Natranaerobius thermophilus JW/NM-WN-LF: one gene and its partner. The protein of the gene in region 2 interacts with the protein of the main gene of each other region in a pairwise test. Links are inferred from orthologs where the notes say so. Each region holds a gene or a part of one and is shown on either strand. Other genes may lie near its edges.

Region 1 (3,897 bases), 740 kb from region 2 along the record:
AAAGTATTCGATAATCAAAATATAATTTTCTGATACTTATGGTGTCCGGGGAGGGAAATCTGATGAGTGAGGATGTTTTAAATGAACTACTGGTGGATACTTTTAATGACATTCTTGCCATACAACAGCGGGCTTTACAGTCTAGGGGACTCAAAGATTTATCCATTTCAGAAGTCCATACCATTGAGAAAATTGGAAAATACTCGAGACGTACCATGTCGGAAGTTGCCAATGAGCTAGGGATCACTATCGGTACCTTGAGTACAGCCATAAATCATTTAGTAAAAAAAGGATATGTAGAAAGAGTTAGATCTGAAGAAGACAGAAGAATAGTTTATATTAAACTTACCCAAAAAGGAATGAAGGCTAACCGAATTCATGAGATATTTCATAATGAGATGATTGAAGAAGCTATTTCTGAACTAGAGGAAGGAGAAAAAGAAGCCTTAATTAAATCCATGGGCAAATTAAATGCTTTTTTTAAAAATCAACAAAAACTAATAAATCAAGAAAATGCAGATGGGAGTGACAATTAATGGATTATAAAGAGATTAAGGAATTAATGAAAGAAATGAATAATTCTGATCTTACTAAACTGAAAATAGCAGAAAATAATGTTTTAATAGAAATGGAAAAACAGAGTAATGAAGTGAGTGTAAAAACCGATAAAAATAATCATGTTTCCATTTCTAAAGAAGAGGTAGAACCCGAGAGCAACCCACAAGAGCTACAGGGGGATACAGACAAGCCAGAGAGAGAGGAAAATCAATCAAAGGATACTAAAGATCAGTATGAGGAAATAGATCATGATAAAGATAAACAGCTAGAAATAGTGACAGCACCTATAGTAGGGACTTTTTATTCAGCACCTGGCCCTGATAAGGAAGATTATGTAAAAATAGGCAGCAAGGTGGAGGCTGGTGATGTTCTCTGCATTGTGGAAGCTATGAAAATAATGAATGAAATAGAAAATGAAGTAAGTGGTGAAGTGATAGATATCCTGTGTGAGAACGGTGATACGGTAGAATACGGCCAGGAACTCTTTAAAATTAAAACAAGTCAATAACAACCTGATAACAAGCCAATAATGTAATAAAGGATGATGAATATGTTTAATAAAATTTTGGTGGCTAATAGAGGTGAAATTGCTGTTAGAATAATCAGAGCTTGTAGAGAAATGGGGATTGAAACAGTAGCTGTTTATTCTACTGTAGATGAAGAAGCTCTACACGTCCAAATGGCAGATGAATCCGTTTGTATCGGCACGGCAACCGATAACTGCTATACGAATATTAGCAGGATATTGACTGCTGCGGAAATCACTGATGCTGAAGCCATCCATCCTGGATTTGGGTTTTTATCAGAAAACAGTCGTTTTGCCGATGTCTGTAGAAAATGTAATATTACATTTATTGGTCCCAGGCCAGAGGTGATTGAGAACATGGGAAACAAGTCCAATGCCAGGAAGTTAATGGCAAATGCTGATGTTCCAGTGGTCCCAGGTTCTAAGAAACCTTTAACAGATGAGCAAGATGCTGTACAGATGGCTGACGAACTTGGATATCCGGTGATGATTAAAGCATCAGCCGGTGGTGGTGGCAGAGGTATACGAATTATCAGAAGCCAAGCCGAACTGTTAAATGCTCTTGGTACAGCCAAACAAGAAGCCGCTACTTTTTTCGGTGATGACACAATGTATATGGAAAAGTATTTAGAAAAGCCAAGACACGTGGAAATACAAATACTTGCTGATAAATACGGGAATGTACTGCACCTAGGGGAAAGAGATTGCTCTATCCAGAGAAGGAATCAAAAAGTTTTAGAAGAAGCCCCATGTCCAGTGATGACTGAGGAACTCAGAGAAAAAATGGGACAAGCTGCAGTCAGGGCAGCTAAATATGTGGGATATCAAAATGCGGGAACAATTGAATTTTTATTAGACAAACACAACAATTTCTATTTTATGGAAATGAATACCAGGATTCAAGTTGAACACCCGGTTACAGAACAAATAGTGGGACTGGATTTGATAAAGGAGCAAATAAAAATTGCTGCAGGACAAAGGCTCGAAAAAACTCAAGAGGAGATAAATTTAAACGGACATTCCATCGAATGTAGAATCAATGCCGAGGATCCGCAAAAAAATTTCATGCCATGTCCGGGTAAGGTAAACGGGCTATTTATACCTAGTGGTTTAGGAGTAAGAGTTGATTCTTTGTTGTATGATGGCTATGAGATACCATCAACCTACGATTCAATGATAGCAAAACTGATAGTCCATGGCAAAGATAGGGAAGAAGCAATTAATAAAATGAAGAGAGCCTTAGGAGAATTTGTGATACTTGGTGTTAAAAATAATGTTGAATTCCACTTAAATATCTTAAATAATGATGATTTTGTGAAAGGCATTTATGATACTAATTTCATAAATGACAAAATCTTTTAATCTAAAGAACAAGGGGATGGTCAAGTGTTTAAAGGACTATTTAAAAAAACAAAGTATATTTCCCTAAATCCCGAAAGAAAAACTGAATTAAGGTCTGATCAAAATGATAATAAGTCCAATAAGCCACATATTCCCGATGGATTGTGGGAAAAATGTGATAGCTGTAAGTCAATCATTTATGCTGAAGACCTAAAAAAGAATTATCATATATGTCATGAATGTGGCCATCACTTTAGGATTGGTGCCCAGGAGCGAATTAACCAAATAATTGATGAAGATACCTGGGTGGAGTTAGATCAAAATATCATCTCTGAAAATCCTTTAGAATTTGAAGGCTACAGTGAAAAAGTTGACAAGCTACAGAAAAAAACGGAATTGAAAGAAGCTATTCTAACCGGCTTAGGAAAAATTAATGGTCAGCAAGCAGTGATCGGTGCTATGGATAGTAGGTTTTTAATGGGGAGTATGGGCTCTGTTGTCGGTGAAAAAGTTACTAGGGCTATAGAGACTGGAATTGACGAAAACTTACCTGTTATTATGTTTACAGCATCAGGTGGGGCAAGAATGCAGGAAGGTATCTATTCATTGATGCAAATGGCAAAAACCAGTGCAGCAATTTCTAAACTTAAAGACAAGGGACTACCGTACATAGTAGTCCTTACGGACCCCACTACTGGTGGTGTTACTGCTAGTTTTGCTATGTTGGGTGATATAATTTTAGCAGAGCCCAATGCTTTAATAGGGTTTGCCGGCAAAAGAGTTATAGAGCAAACTATTAAGCAAAAGCTACCTAAAGAATTTCAGAGAGCTGAATTTTTGTTAAAACACGGATTTGTAGACAAAGTGATAAATCGTAAAGAGATGAGAAATAAACTTAGTCACATTTTAAAGTTACACAAGACTAAACAACCTTCTAGAATGTTAGATGGAAATGACTGTTCTTACTATTCCTCTAAAGATGCAAGTAAGAAGGCAAGTGCAAAAAGTGTAGAGGAAATAAGGCAACAAGGTAAAAAGTTAACACCCTATGATAAAGTTAAGTTGGTGAGAAGTAAAGAGAGGCCAACATCTTTAGACTATATAGATAATATATTTGAAGGCTTTATAGAATTTCACGGAGACAGATATTTCGCCGATGATACCAGTATAGTTGGAGGATTGGCCTTCTTAAATGGTTTACCAGTAACCGTTATAGGACAGCAAAAGGGAAGAGATTTACAAGAAAATATTTATAGGAATTTTGGCATGCCTAATCCTGAAGGTTATCGCAAGGCCGTAAGGCTTATGCAACAAGCTGAAAAGTTTAACAGACCGATTATAAATTTTGTAGATACTTCAGGTGCTGGATGTGGTAAAGGAGCAGAAGAAAGGGGACAAGGTGAAGCAATTGCACAAAACCTCTATACAATGTCTTCTTTAAAGGTTCCCATTATATCATTAGTCATCGGTGA
Region 2 (3,973 bases):
TAGAACATCACCGGTCAAACATTCCGAATGCACTCGAACCAAAACCGGCTCCTTTTCTTTATCAGGTTCACCTTTAATTATTGCCAAGTGATGCTCTCCAGAAATTGTATCTTGATATAATTTTCCTTGAAACTCTCCGTACTTTGTTGGTAAATTAATATCAGCAACTGCTTCGATAAGCTGTTCTGAGTTTCTCCTGTAAGAAATTAAGTCGGCAATTGATATAATTTTAAGGTCGTGCTCTCTAGCAAATTGTTCTAATTCAGGTAACCTGGCCATAGTTCCATCATCAGACATTATTTCACATATAACACCAGCGGGGTAACAACCTGCTAAATAAGCCAAGTCAATAGCAGCCTCTGTATGGCCGGCCCTCTTTAGAACACCACCCTGACGAGCCGCAAGAGGAAATATATGCCCAGGCCTATTAAAATCCTCTGGTTTGCTGTCTTCTTTTATTAATTTAGTAACTGTCATTGCCCTTTCGTAGGCAGATATGCCTGTATGACAATCTTTATAATCTACCGATACTGTGAAAGCCGTTCCCATTTCATCGGTGTTGTCATTTACCATCAAAGGAATGTCGAGCTCCTGTAACCTTTCCTCCTTCATCGGCATACAGATAAGGCCTCTTCCGTACTTAGCCATAAAGTTAACTGCCTGGGGAGTTGCTTTTTCTGCGGGAATTACCAAGTCACCTTCGTTTTCTCTATCCTCATCATCAACTACGATGACCATTTTTCCATTTTTTAAATCTTCCAGTGCTTCTTTAATGGTACTTAAAGTCATTTATATTCACCCCTCTTGTATCAAGGTTAATTAATTATTCTAGAACTCAATTGCCTCTTGAGTTTGATAGTGGAACTGTTAATAACCAAGCTCTCTTAAGCGATTAATATCAATCTTGGAATCAATTTTGGCTTTTTTATCAGAAGTACCAGTTGTGCTGGCAGAGCCATTATCTTGTTTTTCCTGAAACAGTAATTTTTCTACATACTTTCCAATAATATCTACTTCAATATTTACATAATTACCCACTTGTCTTGTCTCTAAGATTGTATTTTCTTTAGAGTGCGGAACTATACTTACAGAAAAGCCATCACCTTCACAGGCCACTATGGTTAAGCTAATTCCATCCACCGCTATAGACCCTTTTTCTACGAGATACTTTTGGATATTTCGTTCATTTTCTTCAACAACTTGAAAGTTAAAAATTTCAGCATTTCCTTCGTGTTTTCTAGAGATCACTTTCGCTACACCGTCAACATGACCTGATACAAAATGACCACCTAAGCGATCACTGAGTCTAAGTGCTCGCTCTAAATTAACCCAACTATTAGTTGTAAGGTATCTTAGATTGCTTCTACGCAGAGTTTCGGGCATAACATCAGCCACAAAGTTATTTGTTCCTACTTTAGAAACAGTTAAACATACACCATTTGTGGAAATACTATCACCTAATTTAATATCATCCATTATTTTTTCAGCTTGAATATTCAAACTAATAGAATTTGGGCCTTGATTAACAGACAATACTTTTCCAACTTCTTCTACAATGCCGGTAAACAAGTTACCACCTACTTTCATCTTTGGTTTTCTAGAAATGGATACGCTTCAATCCTGATAGAATCACCAAAATATTCATATTCCATATTATTTAACATCACGCTGTCTTTTAGCGCTTGAAAACCTTTTCCACCAACCGGTGTAGGTGAGTTAGTACCTCCAATTACCAAGTTCCCGAGATAAACAATATACTTATCATAGTAATTAGCTTCTATTAAAGATCCATGAAGAGTTTCTCCACCTTCAACAAGCACGCTATCTAGCCCTCTTTGACCCAAAAGTTTCACCAGTTCAAATATATCCACTTTTCCTGTAGAAGTTTGGGGCAAGTAAAGTACTTCTCCTCCTAAATTTTCAATCTGTTTAGCAATTTCCATTTCTTTTGATTTGTGCTTGATTTCTTCTGAGGTAGCTATAATAGTTGGAGTCTCAGAAATTTTTTCTAATACTTTGCTTTGTAAAGATAATCTGAGATGAGAATCTACAACGATTCTTACTGGGTGCTGTCCAGGGTAATTAGGATGCCTACATGTTAGGAGAGGGTCATCAGCTTTTACAGTTCCGATTCCCACCATAATAGCCGCTACTCTCGCCCTAAGTCGATGAGTGTCAAATCTGGCTTTTTCCGATGTAATCCAACGAGAATCACCGGTATGAGTAGCAATCTTTCCATCTAAACTCATCCCCCATTTGCCAATCATATAAGGCAAACCTGTTACTATATATTTTCTGAATATTTCATTTTGCTTCTCAGCTTCAGCTTTTTTTAGTCCAACTTCTACTTTAATTCCTGCTTGCCTTAATTTTTTAACACCTTTTCCTGCCATTTTTTCGTGTGGATCTAGAGAAGCAATTACAACCCTTTTAACACCAGCTTCAATAATTTTATCTGTGCATGGAGGTGTTTTCCCGTAATGACAACAAGGTTCAAGGGTAACATACATTGTCGTTCCCGAAGCTTCTCTACCGGCTTTTTCTAAAGCAACAGCTTCTGCGTGAGGCCCTCCTAATCTACCATGATAACCTTGGGCAACTATATCATCGTTCTTTACTAGTACTGCACCTACTAGGGGATTAGGATTAGTTTTCCCCCAACCTTTCCAAGCTAAATCCAGCGCCCGATCCATGTACTGGCGGTCCTTTTTTATCCAGTTATCCATTTATCGCACCCTTTCTTATAAAATAAAAAATCTTCCCTGTACCCCCAGGGAAGATCGGTTACTGATCGTACTAAGATGCTAATCAGCAGTTTCCAATCTTAAACCTTCTCCCATCCAGACTTTTACTGTCGGCTTCGGAATTTCACCGAATCAACCTCTTAACATCAAGAGGCTCGCGGGCTCTACCGCCGGTCGGGAATCTCACCCTGCCCTGAAGGTATCAGATATTCATTCATTTGTTTTTTTATTTTACTCTATTTACATCAAAATGTAAAGGGCTATTCCACTTAGGAATAGCCCTAATCTTTTAATACACTTTTTAGAGTTGTATTAAAGTTCCATGTAAGTTTTACAGTATCAACAAATAAATTTAACAGCGCTTAATTTAAAAATTCATTATTCGGAAATCAAACCCTCTTCAACTAAATATTCTTCGGCTGCTTCCTCTGGTTGATAGCCATCAATATCAACCTTAGCATTTAATTGTTGCATTGTTTCATTATCAAGACGTTCAGTCAATTTTGCTAAAATATCTTCTAACTCCGGATGTTCATCCAAGACTTCTTCTCTTACATTAGGTGCCGCATTATAAGCCGGATGAAAGCCTTTATCGTCTTCTAAGGTTATCAAATCATATCCATCGATCCTGCCATCAGTCATAAAACCCATACCAACAGGTGCTTCCCCATCTCGTACAACTCCGTAGATAATGCCCGGTTCCATGATATCCACATCTTCAAATTCAAATCCGTATGTTTCTTCGACTCCTTCCATGCCATCATCTCGAGTGGCATATTCCTCATTACTAGCTAAAACCCATTCTCCTCCAGTGGGTGGGGTTTCTCCTTCATTAACAGCTTCAGCTAAATCGCTCATAGATTGGATACCGGCTTCTTCAGCATAATCTTCTCTCATAATTAATGTATAAGTATTATCAAGTCCCGCATAATCAAGCCAAACGACTCCGTTCTCTTCCAGATCTTCTTCTTTAACAGCTTCATAGCACTCTTCACTGTCTGTGATAGCCTCATCGTGACCCAGGTGAGAAATTAAAGCTGTTCCCGTGTATTCCCATTTCACATCAACTTCACCATCTAAAAAAGCATCTCTCAATATTGCAGTACCAGATAAACCTGTATTGTCAATCACATCATAACCTTCTTCTTCCAATAGTTGAATAGTGAGCTGACCTAGTATCAATTGCTCTGTGAACTCCTTGGAACCTACGGCAATAACAGCATCTCCGT

Evidence for each region. Proteins that work in one complex are often made in the same cells at the same time.
Region 1: the proteins of ribD (region 2) and NTHER_RS04345 interact in binary tests that used the Escherichia coli proteins (3 or more experiments, as listed by UniProt). The link is inferred for Natranaerobius thermophilus JW/NM-WN-LF from one-to-one orthologs.

Annotation. Positions count from the first base shown.
Region 1 is NC_010718.1:889,024-892,920, forward strand. What follows is about bases 383-3,277. They hold NTHER_RS04345 (acetyl-CoA carboxylase biotin carboxylase subunit), read left to right. Parts: upstream 383-1,108; coding sequence 1,109-2,446; downstream 2,447-3,277. Other genes in these bases: NTHER_RS04335 (MarR family winged helix-turn-helix transcriptional regulator), read left to right, coding at 383-536; accB (acetyl-CoA carboxylase biotin carboxyl carrier protein), read left to right, coding at 536-1,066; NTHER_RS04350 (acetyl-CoA carboxylase carboxyltransferase subunit alpha), read left to right, coding at 2,471-3,277. Also shown: more of NTHER_RS04335, read left to right, coding at 63-382; more of NTHER_RS04350, read left to right, coding at 3,278-3,897. UniProt on the Escherichia coli protein: This protein is a component of the acetyl coenzyme A carboxylase complex; first, biotin carboxylase catalyzes the carboxylation of the carrier protein and then the transcarboxylase transfers the carboxyl group to form malonyl-CoA.
Region 2 is NC_010718.1:144,319-148,291, reverse strand. The notes cover bases 656-3,626. They hold ribD (bifunctional diaminohydroxyphosphoribosylaminopyrimidine deaminase/5-amino-6-(5-phosphoribosylamino)uracil reductase RibD), read right to left. Parts: upstream 2,727-3,626; coding sequence 1,584-2,726; downstream 656-1,583. Other genes in these bases: NTHER_RS00695 (glycine betaine ABC transporter substrate-binding protein), read right to left, coding at 3,123-3,626; ribE (riboflavin synthase), read right to left, coding at 868-1,587; NTHER_RS00710 (bifunctional 3,4-dihydroxy-2-butanone-4-phosphate synthase/GTP cyclohydrolase II), read right to left, coding at 656-789. In the rest of the region: more of NTHER_RS00710, read right to left, coding at 1-655; more of NTHER_RS00695, read right to left, coding at 3,627-3,973. UniProt on the Escherichia coli protein: Converts 2,5-diamino-6-(ribosylamino)-4(3h)-pyrimidinone 5'-phosphate into 5-amino-6-(ribosylamino)-2,4(1h,3h)-pyrimidinedione 5'-phosphate.